3 regions of the Thiorhodovibrio frisius genome follow, and region 3 is predicted to be linked to each of the others. Evidence: predicted binding sites of a transcription regulator. Region 3 holds the regulator's gene; each other region holds the start of a gene.
What was found. The regulator FNR, encoded in region 3, switches genes on or off when oxygen is low (the NO sensors DNR and NnrR bind a similar motif). The targets are predictions, from matches to a motif close to TTGATNTANATCAA.
Positions count from the first base shown of each region.

Region 1 (6,787 bases), 2.1 Mb from region 3:
AACTCGCGCAGTGGCGCCACCTCAGCCTGAGCATTGTTGCTGGCAATCTCTACTGCGCGTTTGCTCATTGTGATCTGCTGCTCGGCATCAGCACGTGCGGTACTGATGTCCGCAGCCACCTGGTTGCGGGTGGAGTTAATGGCCGACAGCGCGCGGTCGACTTCGGTCGGCGGGTCAATCTGGGTGATCAGGGCCGCGTCCAGTTCAATGCCATAGCGGGTGCCGGTAGAACGGCATTGCTGCTCCATGTAGTCGTTCAGCAGCGGCAGGTTTTTGCGCAAATCGTTAATCGATACCCCTTCGGACAAATCGACTGCCGGACCACCACCCTCCTCGCCTTGCATTTCGCTCTGGCCCACCAGACTCTGGCCTTTGGGGTCAACAAAATTGGCGATGCGCTCGCGCAGTACCGAGACGAAGTAGCCCATCACATGCTCAAGCGGGCTGTCGATGCCAAACAGGTAGGCGTAAAGATTGGTTTCGGAGGCACGAAAGCGAATCTGGCCATTCACGCCCGTAGTCAGATTATCTTTAGTGACTGCCTCAATGGTGGATTGGCGCTTAGTTGGATCCCAGGTCACATCCAGTGCCTGAGTCGCGACGTCGACCTTGTGCACTTCCTGCCAGGGCCATTTGAAGTAAGGCCCACCGGGGCCGATGGTATGCAGCACCGGGAATTGATAGCGTTTCTTTTCCTCTTCGTTCAAACTGTCATCGGTGACCATAGCGTCGCCGATCCGTTGGGCGCGACCAAAAGACGTCAGCACCGCACGCTCGTTCGGCTTGACGGTATAGAGCGCGCGGGCAAACACACGAAAGCCCATATAAACGAGCACTCCAAAAATAAAGGCGGTAATAGCCATAGAGGGGATCTCCAGCAGGTGGATGGGCGAGCGGCTGCTCGAAAATCGAGCAGGCTGTCCCAAGCATAGCCCCTTAAAACTCGCTGGCAAGCGCTAAGGTGAGTAATGCCGAGTCTAGGCCACCAAACTGAGCAAGAGCGCAATCAATGACCAGCGAAATCAATGCCGCAAGGGATTCAGATCGCGCGCAGCTCGAAATGCGCGAAAGGCATCGCGTCCGGGATGGCAAGCTGGGTGGGCAGACGCTCGCGCAGTTCGGCTTCAAGCAGGGAATGCGGGCGACATTGTTGCAGGGCGTAGCGTGAGACGCCAACTGCCGCGAGTTCTTGCATCAGGTGCTCAAGATAGGCGGGGGAGTCGAGCCCTGGCAAGGGGGTCGTGCGGACTTCGAGCGCGATGCCGGATTCCACTGCCAGTGCGAGACTGTCCCAGGCATTTTCACCCGAGCCGGGTACGCCCGTGACCAGCGAATAGTCACTAGGCAGGGCCTTGATATCCAGCCCGACCCAGTCAACCAGCGGCAGAACCTCAGCGAGGCGCCGGGGATAAGGCCCACCGGTGTGCAGGCCAATTTTATAGCCGAGTTCGCGCAACTCGGCAATGGCGGCAGGCAGTGCCGACTGGGCTGTGGGCTCGCCACCGCTGAAAACGACTGCATCGAGCAGGCCACGGCGCCGGACGAGAAACTCCCGCGCCTCCGACCAGTCGAGCGCCGGCTCATCTGCAGCATCCACCAGATGGGCATTGTGACAGTAGGCACAGCGCCAGGGGCAGCCCTGGCAAAAGAGGGTCGCTGCCAACTCGCCGGGATAGTCGGCGGTAGTCATTGGAGTCAGGCCACCAAGGCGCAGGGCTTGGGCAGCGGCGGCCTTTGAAACCGCGCCCCGAGGCTGAAACGATGGCCTTTGCACCGGATTCGGCACATGCATCGGAGTGGTTTCAGCGGCTTGAACGGCGAAGGTCATGGTGGCTCCGGATACGGCAATGAGCCCAATTCTGCACCCAGCAATGAACTGCGGCTGCGCACAGAAAAGAATGCTCGGTACAGGCAGGTCTTCAGGCAGCTTCGAGCTGGCGGATTTGCTCGACTGGACGCTCAGTGGCGCGCCGGGTTGTGCATTGGCTCCGACGCTGCTCGCAACCCTGGGGCTGCTCGCTGAACATCAGCCTGTCGCGATGCTCTGATTGTTTCCCTGCGTTGAAGGCCGAAACCGGACGATGGTAGCCCATGACCCGGGTCCAAACCTCGCAGGGGGTTCTTTCTTCGTCGCGGAGTTCGATGGTGTCGTCAGTCAGCATGAGTTTTCTCCGATCGGTAAAGGCGAATTAATTCGCCTAATAATTTAGTCACTTAGCGCAGGATTTCTGAAAAATATTTTTCTGCTTAACTATCTGAACAAGCACATAAATTCGCCAGCTCTTTTTGAACGGGAGAATAAATTTGCAGCCTGTTTTCAATGGGCGAATAAATTCGCCCTTAGGAATTCGCGGCCATTGCCGGGTCGCCGCCAGTAACGGCCAGTTCGGCGGACTGAGCCTCGGCGCGCTTGCGGGCGATGAGTTCCTGATCGCACTTGGGGCAGAACTTGTGCTCGCCAGCGATGTAGCCGTGATGCGGACAAATAGAGAACACCGGCGTCACCGTGATGTAAGGGAGGCGGAAGTTCTCAAGTGCTCGGCGTACCAGGCGCTTACAGGCCTCGGTCGAGCTGATCTTCTCGCTCATGTAAAGATGCAGCACGGTGCCGCCGGTGTATTTCGACTGGAGCGCTTCCTGCAGGGCCAAAGCCTCGAAGGGATCATCGGTAAAACCGGCTGGAAGCTGGGATGAGTTGGTGTAGTAGGGGGTTTCCTCGCTGCCGGCCTGGAGGATGTCCGGGTAGCGCTTTTTGTCCTCGCGCGCAAAGCGATAAGTGGTGCCCTCGGCCGGCGTGGCCTCCAGGTTGTACATGTGGCCGGTTTCTTCCTGGAAAGCCACCATGCGCGCACGCACATGATCGAGAAACTCACTGGCGAAGGCACGACCCCATTCGGTGCTGACATCCTCGGCATCATCGGTAAAGTTGCGAATCATCTCATTTAAGCCATTGACGCCAATGGTCGAGAAATGATTGCGCAGGGTGCCAAGGTAGCGTTTGGTGTAAGGAAAGAGTCCGGCGTCTAGGTGGCGCTGAATCACCTTGCGCTTCAACTCCAGGCTCTTGCGCGCCAGATTCAGCAGGCGGTCAAGCGCAGCAAAGAGTTCTTTCTCGCGTCCCCGGTTCAGATAGCCAAGGCGCGCGCAGTTGATAGTCACCACACCCAGGGAGCCCGTCTGCTCGGCCGAGCCAAAGAGCCCGTTGCCGCGCTTGAGCAACTCGCGCAGGTCGAGCTGCAGCCGGCAGCACATAGAGCGGACCATGTTCGGCGTCAACTCTGAGTTAATAAAGTTTTGAAAGTAGGGCAAGCCGTACTTGGCTGTCATTTCAAACAGCCGTTCGGCATTCTCGCTCTCCCAGGGAAAATCCGGCGTAATGTTGTAGGTCGGAATGGGGAAGGTGAAAATCCGCCCTTTGGCATCGCCTGCGGTCATCACCTCAATGTAGGCGCGGTTGATCATGTCCATCTCGTCTTGCAGTTCACCATAGGTGAAAGACTGCTCGACGCCGCCGACCAGGGGGACTTGGTCGCGCAAATCCTCGGGGCAAACCCAGTCGAAGGTCAGGTTAGTGAAGGGCGTCTGGGTGCCCCAGCGCGAGGGGACATTGAGGTTATAGATGAGTTCCTGGATATACTGGCGCACGTGGGTGTAATCGAGCTGATCTACGCGCACGAAGGGCGCCAGATAGGTGTCGAAGCTCGAAAATGCCTGGGCACCGGCCCATTCGTTTTGCAAGGTGCCGAGAAAATTGACGATCTGCCCGATGGCCGAGGACAGATGCTTGGGCGCGCCGGCCTCGACCCGACCGGGAACGCCGTTTAAGCCCTCGTTCAACAGAGTGCGCAGCGACCAACCGGCGCAGTAGCCCGAAAGCATGTCAAGATCATGAATGTGATAATCGCCCTCACGATGCGCCTCGCCAATTTCAGGCGTATAGACGTGACTCAGCCAGTAGTTGGCGATCATCTTGCCTGAGGTGTTGAGGATGAGCCCGCCGAGGGAGTAGCCCTGATTGGCATTGGCCGAGACGCGCCAGTCGGAGCGATCAAGATACTCATTGATGGAGCCGGCGACATCCACCAGGGTGCGCTGGTCGTGGCGTAGCTTGCGGTGCTGCTCCCGATAGACGATATAGGAGCGCGCAGTCTCAAAATGATTGGCGCTAATCAGCGTCTGCTCGACCACATCCTGGATGTCTTCGATATCCGGGATGCGTCCACTATCAAAGCGATGCGCCAGCACCTTGACCACCTGCGCGGTCAGCAGGCCGGCTTCGAGTTCGTCGAATTCGCCACTCGCGCGTCCGGCGCTCAGGATGGCTGCCTCAATGCGTGCGGCGGCGAATGGCACTTCCTCCCCGTCGCGCTTGCGAACGCGCCGCGGTAGGCTGGCGAGGCTGGAGTGAGCGTGGGACATGGGAGGGCTTCGGGGGATAACGACACAAGATATTGTGGTAAAGATTATAGAAGACACTAGATATTGTGAATATCCCATTTTGCATAAAACTGACCTGGATCAATTAATGCCTCCGGAAAACTTCCTCTCCCGTCGCCTCGCTCAGCGCGCGCAACCCTCGAGAGCCTGATTGACAACCTCAATCGTGCCTACGAACTGGCCGGAGACTCGCTCTGGCCGCAACCCAATACCGGAATTTTGTTGCGCCGGACAACACGCACGCTCGACCTGAGCATCTGCTGATGCCGGACTGGACCCAGGAGCTACTGGAGCGCGAGCGCGTGCTGACCGAGATTTTGAATCTGGCCGAACATCTTGGCGTGAGCTTTGCTTTCCCGACCCAAACCCTCGAGCTGGACCGCTGGCCAGCGACTGGCGAACCGTCCCTGTCCACCATGCCGCCGCAAGAGGACCTGGCGTCGCCAGCCAGCTAAGCTGGCGGGGCGGCCAGTCTCTTGCGCTTGCCGAGCTTTGCACGAAGATTTCAGTCGCTCGCCGCCTCGACATAGCGCAACGGCACCCGGCGCGACAGGCCGGTCAGGAGTTCGTAGCTGATGGTGCCGCTGGCCGCAGCCACGGCATTGGCACTGACCTGAGTACCCCAAAGCTCGACTGGATCGCCGGGTTGAGCCTGCGGCTGCTCGCTCAGGTCAACCATCAGCATGTCCATGGAGACGCGCCCAATCAAGCGTGTGAGCTGCCCATTCACGGCCACCGGCGTGCCATCGGGCGCATGACGCGGGTAGCCGTCAGCATAGCCGGTGGCCACCACCCCGACACGGGTCGGGCGCTCGCAGACAAAGCGCCCGCCATAACCAATGGCCTCGCCGGCAGCGAGTTCCCGCACCGCCGTCAGCTCGGAAACGAAGCACAGGGCTGGGCGCAGCAAGGCGGCATGCGGGTGAGGATGGTCAAGCGGATCGAGCCCGTAGAGCATAATGCCCGGGCGCACCCACTCGGCATGCGTATCTGGCCGGGTCAGGATGGCGGCGGAATTGGCCAGACTGCGCGCGACTTCTCTGGTAGCCGGTCTGACAGTCGGGATGGAACCCGCAAGGGTCGCAAAATCTGCCAACTGACGATCCGTCGGCCCCGGATCGGCCTCATCGGCGCGGGCGAAATGCGTCATCAGCACCAGCTCGCCAACATGGGGACAGGCGGCTAGCCTGGCATAGGCCGCGCGACCGTCCTCGGGTGTCAGTCCGAGGCGGTGCATGCCGGTGTCGATCTTCAACCAGACGCTAAGCGGCTGTTGCGGACGCGCACCCAGCACCCAGTCGAGCTGGCGCGCGTCATGCACCACAGTCATCAGCCCCACCTGATCCACCAGTTCCAGCTCCGCAGTCTCAAAGGGGCCTTCAAGCAACAAAATTGGCGTGTGAATGCCAGACTCGCGCAGTTCCAGCGCCTCTTCAACACAGGCCACGCCAAAGGCCGCAGCCTCAGCGACTAAGGCGCGAGCAACCGCCACGGCGCCATGCCCGTAGGCATTGGCCTTAATGACCGCCAGCGCCCGTGCACCGCCGGCGCAGGCCCGGGCGAGACGATAATTGTGCTGAATCGCCGCGAGATCGACGCAGGCTTGGAGCGGACGTGACATACAGCCTGATAACAGAAGTCAAGTGCTGATGGAACGCGAACCCGGTCTAGCAGCGGCCGTGTTTGGCTTTACTGCGAATCACATGGATTCATTTTCCGGATGGTCGGGACTGTGAACGGAAGGATGAGGTGAGTAAGGATGGAATCAGCAAGTGCCTGGCAAACCAGCTTTTTTAGATGGCGCTCCCTAGGGGATTCGAACCCCTGTTACCGACGTGAGAGGCCAGCGTCCTAACCGCTAGACGAAGGGAGCGGGACGAGCGATGAAGAGTCGCGTATTATACGGGATTCGTCCTTAGGCTCAAGCTGATGACAAAGATTCATCGCTCGCCGGATGTTGCCCGCCAGACGTTTCTGGCCGGACGTTTCCCGCAGGGCAAGGCGCGAGCCCTTCATGTGCGCTCATCCAGGCATCGCTTTACAGAGCCACTTTATTCGTAGACAGGCGTTTTCACATATTGGGGTATTTTTAGTTTCCTTGTCTTCCTTGACCGAACCCACACCAAGCATTGTGCCTCGTCCGGAGCACAGCATTTCGCGCGCCAATATCAGCGCGAATGCGGTCAGGGTGCTCAATCGCTTGAAGCAGAGCGGCTATCAGGCTTATCTGGTCGGCGGCGGTGTGCGCGACTTGTTGCTTGGCCACGAGCCGAAGGATTTTGACGTTGCCACGGACGCGCGGCCCGAGGATGTGCGGCGGGTGTTTCGCAACTGCCGGCTGATCGGGCGA
Region 1 is NZ_CP121471.1:4,966,477-4,973,263, forward strand. Features, by position in the region: gene Thiofri_RS22625 (SPFH domain-containing protein) at 1-863, opposite strand, end outside; gene Thiofri_RS22630 (anaerobic ribonucleoside-triphosphate reductase activating protein) at 1,040-1,828, opposite strand; gene nrdD (anaerobic ribonucleoside-triphosphate reductase) at 1,920-2,162, opposite strand; gene Thiofri_RS22640 (ribonucleoside triphosphate reductase) at 2,341-4,419, opposite strand; gene Thiofri_RS22645 (hypothetical protein) at 4,701-4,892, shown strand; gene alr (alanine racemase) at 4,943-6,058, opposite strand; tRNA gene Thiofri_RS22655 (tRNA-Glu) at 6,236-6,310, opposite strand; gene pcnB (polynucleotide adenylyltransferase PcnB) at 6,452-6,787, shown strand, end outside.
Region 1: Thiofri_RS22640 (ribonucleoside triphosphate reductase) is a predicted target of FNR. The motif match lies at 4,509-4,522, and genes of this name have one in related genera.

Region 2 (6,787 bases), 1.4 Mb from region 3:
CCTGGGAGAGTTTCTTGGAGTTGATGGCCGAGTCCGAGTTGAGATCAATCGGCGAGGGCAGGCCGCCGACGACGAAGTTGGGATGCGGATTCTTGCCGCCGAAGATGGTATGCAGCTTGGCGACCTCGCGCTGCCAGGCCAGGGCCTCCAGGTAATGCGCCACGGCCATCAGATTAGCCTCGGGCGGCAGCTTGTAGCCCGGATGTCCCCAGTAGCCGTTGGCAAAGATACCAAGTTGGCCGGATTCGACAAAGGTCTTTACCCGCTGCTGCACCTCGGCAAAATAGCCGGGCGAGGACATGGGCCAGGCGCTCAAGCTCTGCGCCAGGTCGGCCGTGGCCTTGGGGTCCGCACTGAGCGCGGAGACCACATCCACCCAGTCGAGCGCGTGCAGGTGATAGAAGTGCATCACATGGTCGTGGATGTACTGGGCGCCGATCATCAGGTTGCGCACCAGTTGCGCATTGGGCGGGATGGGGTAGTTGAGCGCGTCCTCAACGGAGCGCACCGCCGCCAGGCCATGCACCAGGGTGCAGACACCGCAGATGCGCTGCACATAGGCCCAGGCGTCGCGCGGATCGCGCCCGCGCAGAATGTTCTCAATGCCGCGCACCATGGTGCCGGAGGAATAGGCCGAGGCGATGCGCCCGCCGTCCAGTTCGGCCTCAATGCGCAGATGCCCCTCAATGCGGGTGATGGGATCGACAACAATGCGCTCGGTCATGAGGGGGCTCCTTCCTTAACAGGGGCGGCGGCGGTGGGTGGCGCATCTTCAACCAGATGCTCGGCGATCATTTCGGTCAGCCCGACCACCGGGATGTCCATGGTGTATTCCTCCAGGCCCTCTTCGAGCTGAGTGCGGCAGGTGGCGCACATGGTCACCAGCCGGTCGGGGCGGATCTCTTCGATCTGCGCCTTCTTGCGCCGGAAAGCGGCCATTTTCAGCTCCTCGGCCCGCTCGTTGGAGCTGACGCCGCCGCCGGCACCGCAGCACCACTGGTACTTACCGTGCTCCTTCATGTCGACGAAGTCCTCGGCGACCAGCTTCATCAGGTTGCGCTGTTCATCGATCACGCCGCTCTTGCGGGCGAGATTGCAGGGATCGTGCATCGACAGCCGGTCGGTCTCCATGCCCTCGGTGCGCAGCCGGCCGTCGGCGCGGAGCTGATCGAGCACCTCAATGATATGGAACACCTTGAACGGATAACGCTGGCCGATCACATTCGGCCCCTCCCAGCGGATGCCGGTGTAGGCATGGCCGCACTCGGGGCTGATGACGTTTTTCACGCCGAGCTTGACCGCCGCATCCACCACCCGGCGCACCAGCACGGCGGCGATGTCCTTGGAGCCAATCTGCACCCCGGCATTGGTGGCCTCGAAGCAGTCCTTGCTGAGCGTCCAGGACACCCCGGCATGGGCGAAAATCTTGGCGATGGCCTCAAGGTACTCGGGGAAGTTGATGATCTCCATCGATGAGAGCAGCACCAGATAATCGGCGCCGGCCTGGTCGATCGGCACGGTGAGCCCACTGGCGGACTCGACATGCCCGATTTGCACATCGAGCGTTTTCCACTGCAAGCCCATGGGGCTGCCGGTATTAACCGCGCGCACCGAGGCGGCGATCAGCCCCTCGGGCGAATGACCGCTGGCCACCATGCCCTCACGGGTCTTGCGGACCATGGCCTGGATGTCATTGCCGACCGGGCACACCAAAGAGCAGCGCCCGCACATGGAGCAGGAGTCATAGAGTAGCGGCTCCCATTCCTCAAGCAGCGCATCGTCAATCGGCTGGCTGAAGCCCAGGCGCGCCTTGAGCTTGCCCCACAGAGTGAATTCCTGCTCCCACAGCCGGCGCAGCGGCTCAAGCTTATGAATGGGTGTGTATTTCGGATCGCCGGTTTCGACGAAAAACGGGCAGGACTGGGCGCAGAGACCGCAATGCACGCAGCTTGAGAAAAAGGCCGCGGTGGGCGCGTCCATCTCCTCGCGCAACGCCTGCAAGCCGCGCTCGAGCGAGAAAGGCCCGAGAGCAGATCCGCTCTCGGAGGCGGCTGCGGTGTTGGCAGTGACTGTGTTGTCTGTGCTCATGATTGCACCCCCTTGCGCCCGAAGGTCGCGCCGTTGTACCAGCGCGCCACAAAGGCCGTGACCATGTGGGTGAGCTTGGTGAAAGGCGCGACGATCAAAAAGATTTCAACCGACAGGATATGCAGCCCGAGGATCAGCGGATAGGGATTGATCATCCGGTGATAGGCCAGGTAGCCGGTCAGCAGCGGCAGAAAGGTCAGGGTCCAGACCAGATAGTCCTGCGGCGTGGACAGGAAACGCTTCACGGGATCACGCAACCGCTGCACCAGGGCGGCGAACAGCGCCAGCAGGGTGATCACGGCAATGGCGTCAATCATGGGGTTGGGCAGTGCCGGCCAGGCGATGCCGAAGGTTTTGCGGATCAGCTCCACATGCGGGATGAACAAAAACAGCGCAACAATGAAGCCGACATGCCAGAGGATGCCGATAACGACATCGAAGGGCGCGCGCTCGAAGGTGCCGGGGTCGGGGGAGAAGCGACGGTAGACGGTCCTGAAACCGCCCAGCATGGCCGAGCCGCGCGGCTCGGCGAAATTCCGCGCCCGTCCCAGCATCAGGATCTCGACCAGGCGAATGCCAAAGCCGAGCATAAAGATAGCAACCGCGACCACGAACAGCGGGCCGCGCACCAGCAGCAGGAAGTCCATTGGCGTCATCATAGTTTCTGCTCCAGTTCGTCAGCGGTCACCTGGCGATGCGCGGTACGCGCGTCCTTTTTCGCCCGTCCGCTGAGGTAGCCGCCGACGGCACCAGCCGCCACGCCGGCCAGACCAGCCACTGCAGCGGTGCCGCCAATGTTGCCGGTCGGCACCGACAGCGCCTTGTAGAAACCGCCGGCATCCCAGAAGTCCGGCTCCGAGCAGCCCAGGCACGGATGCCCGGACTCGATCGGCCAGCTGGTGCCGCCGTTCCACTTCATGGTGGCGCAGGCGTTGTAGGCCATGGGCCCCTTGCAGCCGAGACGGTACAGGCACCAGCCCTTCTTCGCGCCCTCGTCATCGAAGGTCTCGGCAAAGCGCCCCTTGTCGTAGAAGGGGCGGCGGTAACAGCGGTCGTGAATCGACTGCCCGAAGAAAGCGAGCGGCCGACCGTATTCGTCCAACTCCGGCAGCTTGCCGAAGGTGAGATAGTGCGCCAGCACCCCGGTGATCACCATCGGTAGCGGCGGGCAGCCGGAGACGTTGATGACGGGTTTGTCGCGCACCACGGCGGACACCGGCACCGCGCCGGTCGGATTGGGATCGGCCACCGGCAAGCCGCCAAAAGCCGCGCAGGTACCGACCGCGACCACAGCGGCGGCGCCGGCGACGGTTTCCTCCAGCATCTGAAGATTGCTGATACCGGCGATGGTCGAATAGCCCGGATTGGAGCCGGGCCCAGGCAGGGAGCCATCGACGACCAACAGATACTTACCCTCGTTGGCGTGCATGGCTTGCTCGCGGGCCAATTCGGCGGCCTCGCCAGCGGCAGCCTGCAGGGTGTGGTGATAGTCGAGCGAAATGGTCTCCAGGATCAGATTCTCGAGCGTGGGCGCGAAGCTGCGGGTCAGCGACTCGGTGCAGCCGGTGCACTCCTGAAATGACAGCCAGATGACCGACGGGCGGCGCGCGCTCGCTAAGGCCTCGGCAATCGCTGTCGCGGCGGTCGGCGGCAAGGCCATCAATGAGGCGGTCGTCACGCAGAATTTCAAAAAGCCACGACGGGAGATGCCGTTGCGCTCAAGCGTCTCGCCGAGGGTCATGCTGTGGTGCCCCCCCGGAGAATCAAGCGTTTTTTGCAGGTTAGGGGTCGGGCGGTCAGCCATGATGTTTACTCCCTGCTACGGACGGGTTGGAAAGTGGATTGCCCTCGGGATGGGACACTGCCGGGGATGCCGGATCGGCCGAGGGCATGGTCGCGAGCCTTGCCGCCAGCGCATCAAGGGCAGCCGGCAGTCCCTCGGGCTGGGCTTGCAACAGACGCGGCACCGTCGCGATCTCGATCTGCAGGCCGATGCGCTCGCCCTCGGTGTTGTAGTAATCGACCAGCCAGACGCCGCTGTAGCGGGTCTCCTGAATCCGCGTCTCGCCGAGCGCGTCGATGCTCGCGCGGACCTCGCCGGAACCTAGCGCATCGAGCAGCTGCTCCTGGTCGCTGGGGCCGAAGGGCAGCGCGGCGAGGTCGATGCAGGTCGGCTCGCCGGTCTCGATCAAGCGCGCGAGCGCGTGGCGGATTTCATGCAGTACGGCAGGTGCCGAGCCGAAGCGCGCTGGCACGGGGGTGCATGTCGGGCTGGACGTCTGGCCAGGCAAGCCGTTGGCGGCTGAATTGGAAGAGAGATGCGCTTCATCCATAACCCCTTTATCTTAGTCGCTGTTGAGTTCGGTGCGCCCCTGCCAGGTGGAAAATCGAGCTAATTATTGACGAATGTCAATTCGATGGATGGAAGTTTCGCCTGTCTGTCATTTTGCAAGCCCGGCCGAGGCCGAGCTCGCTCGGGCCATCAGCCGCCAGGTGCGAACTTTGCTGCAATGCGATACTGCCGCTCGGCCTCGCCTTCCGCGCTCGAGTCTTCGGCCTCGACCAGTTCGCAGGTATTCGCCATGCGCGCCTGCATGGCGGCTTTCCATGCGCGGTTGGTCTTATCAGTCAGCAGCGCATCCGGCATCAACGCCGCCGCTGCAGCTGCGGCGACGAAATGATCGGCCTGGGCCAGCCAGTCAGTCTCCTTGCCGCAGTCGGTATAGGTTTTGGTCGCCCAGGCTTTGGCGTCACGATAGGCGTCTTCGAGTTCGTCGGCAGTGGCGTCCGCGCGCTGGCCGGTTGCAATGGCGCGCTTCACGCGCTCATCCTGGCACAGGTGGAGCACGCTCTCGACAAAACCCAGACCAAGGCGGCGTTGATCGGCCGCCGGCAGGGACTGGAGTAGGGCACGGAGTTGTTGATCGTTGGCGATGGCGGTCATCGAAGGGCTCCTGGTCTGGTGATTGCAATCCAGCTCTGTGGGTTTAAGCATAGACCTTTCAGCCGCTGAAGCCTAACGCTGGTGGCGAATCATTCGCTGCTGAGCTCGATATGCTCAGTGCCGAGATACTGGCGCAACGCTTCGATCACTTGCTTGAGCTGGGGAGCGACGGCCTCCTTGCGCAGGGCATCATGGGCTATCCCCTCGCAGCGCCCGAAGATGGAGTGGCGCAGGTGGTCCTCGTCGCTGACGCGCAGTTGCAGGTCGTCGAGAATGCGTCCTAGCTCGCTGCGGGTGGGAGTAGCCCCGAGTGCGCTGAACAGATCGATCAGGGCGCCGAACAGGGGCGCGGCATCGGAGCCGAGATCAAAATCACTCGGATGGAAATCAATCCGCCGTTCTGAGACGCGGCTGATCCAGACGCGAAAGCAATAGCGTTTAAGCGAATGATAAAGTGGTTCGTCGCTGATCAAAAACAGCAGCAGATTGGCCGGTTTGGCGAAAAAGGGCGCATCGCTGATGGTCCAGCGCCGTTCCTTGACCAGGCGGTGAATGCGGATATGCTCGCGGAAATCTGCCGCTTGGAGTTGATCAAGAATCAGCACGGTTTTTTCCGCCTCGCTGAGCGCGCAGGCCTTGCTGGCGATATCATCGAGCGGATCAATCGGTGGTTCCTCGCGGCCAAGCTCATCTTGGCTTGGCGGCAAGATGATCTCAGGCGGCGGTGGGTTCTGCTCGGTAAAGTCGTAATAGAGCAGGTGCGGGAATTCGAGCGCTTGCGCGAGTGCATGGGCAAAGGCAGTCTTGCGTCTGTCGCTGTCGCCCTCAATGCTCAGGGTGCGAATATGACGGGTCGGTTCCTCAAGCAGGCAGCGGACTTGGAATTCGTAGTCGTCATTGGACTCGAAGCCGTTTTCGGTCATCGCCTGGCGCAGTTTGGACATCCAGCGGCCCCCAATCTTTACTTGTGCATAATCCGCGCGCTTCTTGCCGCGTCCGGGCGTGGTGCCTAGACTGCGGGCCGTATTGGGCAGGCGCGGCCTGGTAACGTCTTTTTATGAATGTTCCAGTCTTTGGCGTCAATCCTTTTATTGGACACTATTGGTTTCTAATAGATGTTATTGGCGTGCTCTTTGGTAAATGCTATCTGCCTTGCTGCGAATGACATGAAGCCATTCTCCGGATGGTCGGGACTATGAAGTTTAGGCTGAACGCGCGAGAAATCGATGCCAGGGCAAACACATGCGCATCGGGCTGAAGGTCAAGGTCGAAACCCTGCGCGGCACCCTTGAGGGCGTGCCTAATCTGCTGCGGCTGTTCGAGCGCCATGAAATTCAGGCCACCTTTCTGTTCAGCTTGGGGCCTGACAACACCGGGCGCGCGCTGCGACGCATCTTTCGCCCCGGTTTTTTCGCCAAGGGGCGGCTTGCCTCGGTGGTCAGCTACTATGGGATTCGCACCCTGCTTAATGGCACCCTGCTGCCGTCACCGGATATCGGCCGACGTGGCGCGCGCATCCTACGCGAGGTGCGTGCGGCGGGCCACGAGGTGGGCATTCAATCTTACGACCACGTGCGCTGGCAGGACTTGGTCGCGCGGCGTGATCGCGCCTGGACGCGCGCAGAGCTGACCCTGGCCAGCGAGGCGTTTCAGCGCATTTTCGAAGAACCCGCGCGCGTGCATGGCGCGGCCGGCTGGCAGCTGAATGATTTTGTGCCAGCGTTGGAAGCCGAGCTTGGTATTCAATACGCCAGC
Region 2 is NZ_CP121471.1:3,101,994-3,108,780, reverse strand. Features, by position in the region: gene Thiofri_RS14285 (nickel-dependent hydrogenase large subunit) at 1-724, opposite strand, end outside; gene Thiofri_RS14280 ((Fe-S)-binding protein) at 721-2,088, opposite strand; gene Thiofri_RS14275 (hypothetical protein) at 2,085-2,747, opposite strand; gene Thiofri_RS14270 (hydrogenase small subunit) at 2,744-3,829, opposite strand; gene Thiofri_RS14265 (hydrogenase expression/formation C-terminal domain-containing protein) at 3,885-4,421, opposite strand; gene Thiofri_RS14260 (hypothetical protein) at 4,571-5,032, opposite strand; gene Thiofri_RS14255 (hypothetical protein) at 5,122-5,976, opposite strand; gene Thiofri_RS14250 (polysaccharide deacetylase family protein) at 6,275-6,787, shown strand, end outside.
Region 2: Thiofri_RS14265 (hydrogenase expression/formation C-terminal domain-containing protein) is a predicted target of FNR. The motif match lies at 4,488-4,501, and genes of this name have one in related genera.

Region 3 (6,787 bases):
CCACATGCGGCAGGCGTTCGATGTCGAGCCCGCGCGCGGCAATGTCGGTGGCGACCAGGGTGCGCACGGCCCCGCGTTTGAAATCGGCCAGGGCGCGGGTGCGCGCGCTCTGACTCTTATTACCATGAATGGCGGCGGCGCTGATGCCATCGCGTTCGAGCTGCTGCGCGAGTCGATTGGCGCCATGCTTGGTGCGAGTAAAGACCAGTGTCTGGTCCCAGCCGCCGCTGGCAATCAGGTGCGAGAGCAACGCGCGCTTATGGCCACGCTCGACCGGGTGCGCAAGTTGCCGCACCGTCTCGGCGGCGGTGTTGCGGCGAGCGACCTCAATGCGCAGCGGGTCGTTCAGCAGGCCAGTAGCAAGCTGCTCGATGTCGCGCGAATAGGTTGCCGAGAACAATAAATTCTGACGCCGAGCCGGCAGCAGCTTCAGCACCCGGCGGATGGCCGGCATGAAGCCCATATCGAGCATGCGGTCGGCCTCATCAAGCACCAGCAGTTCGACATGGCCCAAGTCCAGATTACCCTGACCGACGTGGTCAAGCAGGCGCCCTGGTGTGGCGACCAGGATATCGACGCCCCGGCGCAAGGCGGTGATTTGCGGCCCCATGCCAACACCGCCAAAAATCTGCAAGGCGCGCAGCGGCAGATACTGGCCATAAGCACTGACGCTCTCACCCACCTGCGCAGCCAGCTCGCGGGTCGGCGTCAGCACCAGAGCACGGGGTTGCGGCGAACGCGCGCTGGCTTGTTGGCCGCTCTGGCTCAGGCGTTGCAACAGCGGCAAGGTGAAAGCGGCGGTTTTGCCTGTGCCCGTCTGAGCGCCGGCCATCACATCACGACCTGCAAGAATGGCGGGGATAGCCTGGTTCTGAATGGGGGTGGGCTCGGTGTAGCCCCGCGCCGTCACGGCGCGCAGCAATTTGGCCGACAGGCCGAGATCGGAAAAGGACATAGAGACTCCTGAAGTTCCCGGGGAAGGTACTGGGTTGGCCTACCCAGGGATTCAGGCTGGGCCGGTCTAGGCGGTGGGGTAAGAGCGGGAGGGCCTAAGGCCCCTGATGGGCAATCTTGATTAGGTAGTCAAGGAGCGGCGGTAAACCAAACAAGCCTTGAGACCGGGCGCGCCGACCGGAGGGCGCTGCATCTGAGCGGACACCATACGCGAATGCAGCGGAAAAGCAAGGACAAAATACCCATTGTATCCGGCCACTATCTGGCTCCATCTGGCCGCCATCTGGGACACAGAGCATTTTTCACCCGAGCGAAGACGCTTCCCGAACCCGCGTCAAATTGCGGCACAGGCTGGCAGCGAAGCCTGCCGTTGCTAGAGTTGCTAAAAGACCGCCCGCAAGCCGTAATGACAATTCCCCTTGTCAAATCGTGCCGAAGGCGTTCTTTCGCTACTTCACAAGCGCGGAATCTGCACCTATACTGGCCAGCCATTCGCTTCTGCGAATGCACGAGTCGGGGCCGCAGGAGCGGTCGGACAGTTTTATTGGACTCTTGATTCGGCGCGAAACCGGCCGAATATTAACGAGCCTGGTCCGGCCCGATTGGCCCGACCCAAATGGGTAGACCCGCTCTGATTCGGAGCAGGCATTGTGTTTTTAAGTAAATGACATAAAACCGCTTACCCGCAAGACGTAACCATTCAGGAGAGAGACGATGACGAAATTTTCCAAAATTCTCGGTGTTGCCGCCATCGCTGGCGCTGCTGCTTTCTCGATGAGCTCGGCGCAGGCCTGGGGACCAGGCGGCTGGGGCGGTCCCGGCGGTTACAACAACAACGGCTGGGGTGACGGCGTCGGCGACATGTTTGGCGACGGCTATGGCGACTTCAACTTTGGCATGTCAGGCGGTGGTCGTGGTCAGGGCCGTGGTCAGGGTCGCGGCTATGGCTACGGTAATAACTACTACAACCAGGGTTATGGCTACCCGGGTTATGGCTATGGCTATCCGGGTTATGGCTATCCGGGTTACGGCTACGCACCTCCAGCTCCTTATGGTGCTCCCTATGGCGCGCCGCCGGCTCCCCCGGCTCCGCCCGCCGGTGGCGAGTCCCAATAATCGGACTCGGACAGTCTGCTTCTTAGCTCCTTAAGCAGACCGCTCAGGCAACAAGTGCCTGAGCACCAAGCCGCGCCTAATCAAGGCGCGGCTTTTTTGTGCCCGCTCGATTCCCTGTTGACCTTGACAAATCACCCTCAGGATTCGCCTTATGCATCACGTCTCTTGATCTCCGTCAATGACAGCTGCAAAATGGCAAAAAAACCAAACGGAGTGGAGCACCTTGAGTCAGGACAAAATCATCTCTTTCGAAAATATCCGGGTTGCTTGCCGCAGTTGCTCGCTCAACGCCCTTTGTCTGCCGATGGGCCTGTCGAGCGAGGATGTCGAGAAGCTGGAGAGCATCATCAAGCGCTCGCGACCGCTGCATCGCGGCGAGCATCTGTTTTCCGGCGGTGAGCGTTTTCAATCGCTCTTTGTCGTCAAGACCGGATCGGTCAAGACCTATACCCCAAGCTCCGAGGGCGGCGAGCAAGTGCTCGGCTTTCACCTGCCCGGCGAGATCGTCGGTCTGGATGCCATCGATCAGGATTTTCACTCCTGCTCGGCTCGGGTGCTTGAGACCTCGGCGATCTGCGAGATCCCCTTCCGCCGGCTCGAGGAGTTGGCAGCCACCCTGCCCTCACTGCAACATCAGCTCTACCGGCTACTGAGCAAGGAAATTGTCGAGGAATCCGAACTCCTGATGCTGCTTGGCAAACGCAATGCCGAGGAGCGCCTTGCCTCTTTTCTGGTGAGCTTGTCGCAACGATTTGGTAAGCGCGGCCTGTCGACAACGGATTTTCACCTCAGCATGTCGCGGCATGAGATTGGCAATTACTTGGGGCTGGCGGTCGAGACCGTTAGCCGACTATTTACCCGCTTTCAGGACGAGCGCCTGCTGGATGTCGACCGCAAGCATGTGCAGGTGCTTGACATGGCGCGACTCGAGACCCTCGCGGGCGTTGCGCAAAATCGGGCTAGCCGACGGGAGAGCAACTGAGCTCGAGTGGCCCAGAACGCGCTGAAATATAAAAGGGTTTCGATATATCAGCCTCTGACTGTCAAGGCACTAAAACAGCATCAGTCACAACAGAATGCCCTATCAACTCTCAGGCGCGCAGTGGCGATCCGGTCAGCACTGTCTTGCATCGGCGGCGCAATCGCGACATCCTTAGCGCTTTTTTGCCCTTGGGGCTGGTTTGCAATCAGCCGCCTGTCCCGCACCTGCTGTCTTTTTCAGGATTTCCCGTCATGCACGATCTTCGCAATCGGCCACTCCGGTCCCTCCCGGCCTTGCCCTCCATTGTCATTGGCCGCACGACCCTCGGCATCAGCACTGCGCTGCTTGGAACGCTGTTACTGCTTTTCTCGGGCAGTCTGCTGGCCTCTGAAGGCGGCGCTGCACATCTGAATCTAACCACCACCTGGGTAGGATTTACCTCACTTTTGATCTTTGTCGTCGCCTATGGCCTGGTGATGACCGAGGAATTCACCCATCTGCGCAAGTCCAAGCCGGTCATGCTGGCGGCAGGCGCGATCTGGCTGCTGATCGCCTATTATTACTCCACCCATCACGGCAGCCCGCACGCGGCGGCCGAAGCGGTGCGGCATAACATCATGGAGTTTGGGGAGCTGTTTCTGTTCCTGCTCGCGGCCATGACTTACATCAATACCATGGAGGAGCGCCTGGTCTTCGATGCCCTGCGCTCCTGGCTGCTGCGCATGGGGTTCGGCTACCGCACCCTGTTCTGGATGACAGGCTTCCTGGCCTTTTTTATCTCCCCGGTGGCCGATAATCTGACCACGGCGCTGCTGATGTGCGCGGTCGTGATGGCGGTCGGTGCCGACAGTCCCAAATTTGTCGGGCTCGCCTGCATCAATATCGTAATCGCGGCTAACGCAGGCGGCGCCTTCAGCCCATTCGGCGATATCACCACCCTGATGGTGTGGCAGAAGGGCCTGCTGCATTTCGAGACCTTCTTCCGGCTGTTCATCCCCTCGCTGGTGAGCTTTGCGGTGCCAGCCTGGTTCATGCACAAGGAAATCCCCGACATCAAGCCACCGCCAAGCAATGAGCGCGTGCGCATGAAACGCGGCGCAATCCGGGTGGTGCTTTTGTTTATTGCCACCATTGGCACGGCGGTGAGCTTTCACAATTACTACCACCTGCCGCCGGTGCTGGGCATGATGACTGGCCTGGCCTATCTGAGCTTCTTCAGCTACTACCTGAACATGACCGGAGAGATGTCAACGGTGCGAGCGGGCAACATCGAAGACAGCATGCCCTTTAACATTTTCAATAAAGTGGCACGCGCGGAGTGGGACACCCTGATGTTCTTCTACGGCGTGATTCTATGCGTCGGCGCGCTGGGCTTTATCGGCTATCTGGAACTGGTCTCCCATGTTGCCTATGACGGCATGGGGCCGACCATTGCCAATACCCTGATCGGCATTCTGTCCGCCATCGTCGATAATATCCCGGTCATGTTTGCAGTGCTGACCATGAACCCGGACATGAGCCAGGGCCAGTGGCTGCTGGTGACGCTCACGGCCGGAGTGGGCGGCAGCTTGCTATCGATTGGTTCTGCCGCTGGCGTGGCACTGATGGGCCAGTCCAAAGGGATGTATACCTTCTTTGGCCATCTGAAGTGGATGCCCTATATCGCGGCGGGTTACTTCGCGTCCATTCTCTGCCACTTCATCATCAATTTCGGGACCTTTAAGCTGCCGGCAGGTTTGGTGTCCGCGACTACTGGCTAAAACCGCCCCGGCCCTTGTGCCTCGCAAGCCGGGCGGAGACTGATCCCTCCCCGGCTTTAGCCCATCAGGCATCGCTCTGGCGCAACCACACACAGCGCCCCTCACTGGCTTTGTCGATGGCCGCCAGCCGCTGCCGATGGGCGTCGATCTCGACCTCGGTCGCGCGAATAACAGCCAGTGGCGGGCGGTCCTTTAATAGCACCCGCGCCGCCTGAGCGCCCTGCCCGTCACGCTGGCGCGCCGGCTGCACGTCCAGCTCCAGACTGGCCTGACCGCCGGTCATGGCCAGGTACACTTCGGCCAGAATCTCGGCGTCGAGCAGAGCACCGTGCAGATCGCGCCTGGTGTTGTCGATGTGATAGCGCTTGCACAGGGCATCCAGGCTATTGCGCTGACCAGGATGGCGGCTGCGAGCTAGCTTCAGGGTGTCGATCACCTCGCACTGGCTCTCGAGGCTAGCTGCGCCCTTGCGCCACAAGCGCAGCTCGTGATTCAGAAAGCCAAGGTCGAAATCGGCGTTATGGATAATGAGCTGGGCACCACCGATGTAGTCCAGAAATTGCTCGGCCACATCGCCAAAGCGCGGCTTGTCGGCGAGAAATTCATCGGAAATCCCGTGCACCTGAACCGCGCCCTCCTCCACCTGCCGGTCCGGTTGCAGATACTGGTGAAATGAGCTGCGCGTGAGGCGTCGATCAACTAGCTCGACACAGCCAATCTCAATAATGCGATGGCCTTGGCTCGGCTCTAGGCCGGTGGTTTCGGTGTCCAGTACGATCTGTCGCATGCTGTCTTATACCAATGACATCAATGGTTTTCGGTTTTAGGTCGGGTGGCGGCCCAAAACGAGCCAAAATCTCAAGAGGTTTCGGTCTACCCTGTTTTCTTTGCCATCTTGGCCTTTTTGTCCATCTCGGCAATGCCACGATTGGCGAGCCTGTCGGCGGTTTCGTTCCCGGGGTGGCCACTGTGCCCGCGCACCCATTGCCAACGCACCCGATGCCCGGTCAGCGCGCGGTCGAGGCGCTGCCACAGGTCCTGATTCTTGACCGGCTCGCGCGCCTTGGTCAGCCAGCCATTGCGCTTCCAGTTGGCCATCCAGCGCTCCACCCCATCCTGGACGTAGCGCGAATCGACCGTGATGACCACCTCGCTTGGGCGCTTGAGCGCCTCCAGCGCCTGGATCACCGCCATGAGTTCCATGCGATTGTTGGTGGTCATGGGCTCCCCACCACAGAGTTCTTTCTGGTGCTCACCCGCGCGCAGCAAGGCGCCCCAACCGCCCGGCCCAGGGTTCTTCTTGCAGGCCCCGTCAGTAAAGATCTCGACCGCTTTAGTCATAACTGGACTCCCGAGCCGTGGGCTTGACCGCTCGACCCGGCAGCAACGACGGTCGTGGTTTCCAACTCGAGCGCAGCGGTGTCACCGCCGACAGCCGTTTGACCGCGCGCACCGCGTAAACGCCACCAAACACCGGCCAATACCGGCTGCCGAGCGCATCGACCCAGTCCAGCCGCGTGGTAAAAGCGCGCCGCCAGGGGGGGCGAAAAACCAGCATGCGCCGAACCTCCACATGAAAGCCGATCAGCTTAAGCCAGTCGCAGACGCGAAACAGCGTCAGCCGCGAACCGCACCAAGGCACGACACCGCGCCGTCGCGGCCATACCCGTCGCACGCCCCAGGTGCTAAGCGGATTGAAACCGAACAGAAACACTCGTCCATCGGCAATCAGCACCCGCTCCACTTCGCGCAGCACCCGGTGCGGATCGGGCGAGAAGTCCAGACTGTGCGGCAGCACCACGGCATCCAGGCTATCGGAGGCGAAGGGCAGTCGCGTCAGCTCCGCGCGCAGCGACAGGTCGCCACCGGGATTCGTGACCATCGAATTCTCGGCCGCCGGCTGCAACAAGAACTGATGGCGGATGCGACTTGCAGCGAGTGCGTCAGCAAACGGCTGCCGGGCACCGACTTGGAG
Region 3 is NZ_CP121471.1:1,668,443-1,675,229, reverse strand. Features, by position in the region: gene Thiofri_RS07800 (DEAD/DEAH box helicase) at 1-955, opposite strand, end outside; gene Thiofri_RS07795 (sulfur globule family protein) at 1,669-2,070, shown strand; gene fnr (fumarate/nitrate reduction transcriptional regulator Fnr) at 2,294-3,052, shown strand; gene nhaD (sodium:proton antiporter NhaD) at 3,304-4,812, shown strand; gene dnaQ (DNA polymerase III subunit epsilon) at 4,877-5,599, opposite strand; gene rnhA (ribonuclease HI) at 5,686-6,153, opposite strand; gene Thiofri_RS07770 (class I SAM-dependent methyltransferase) at 6,146-6,787, opposite strand, start outside.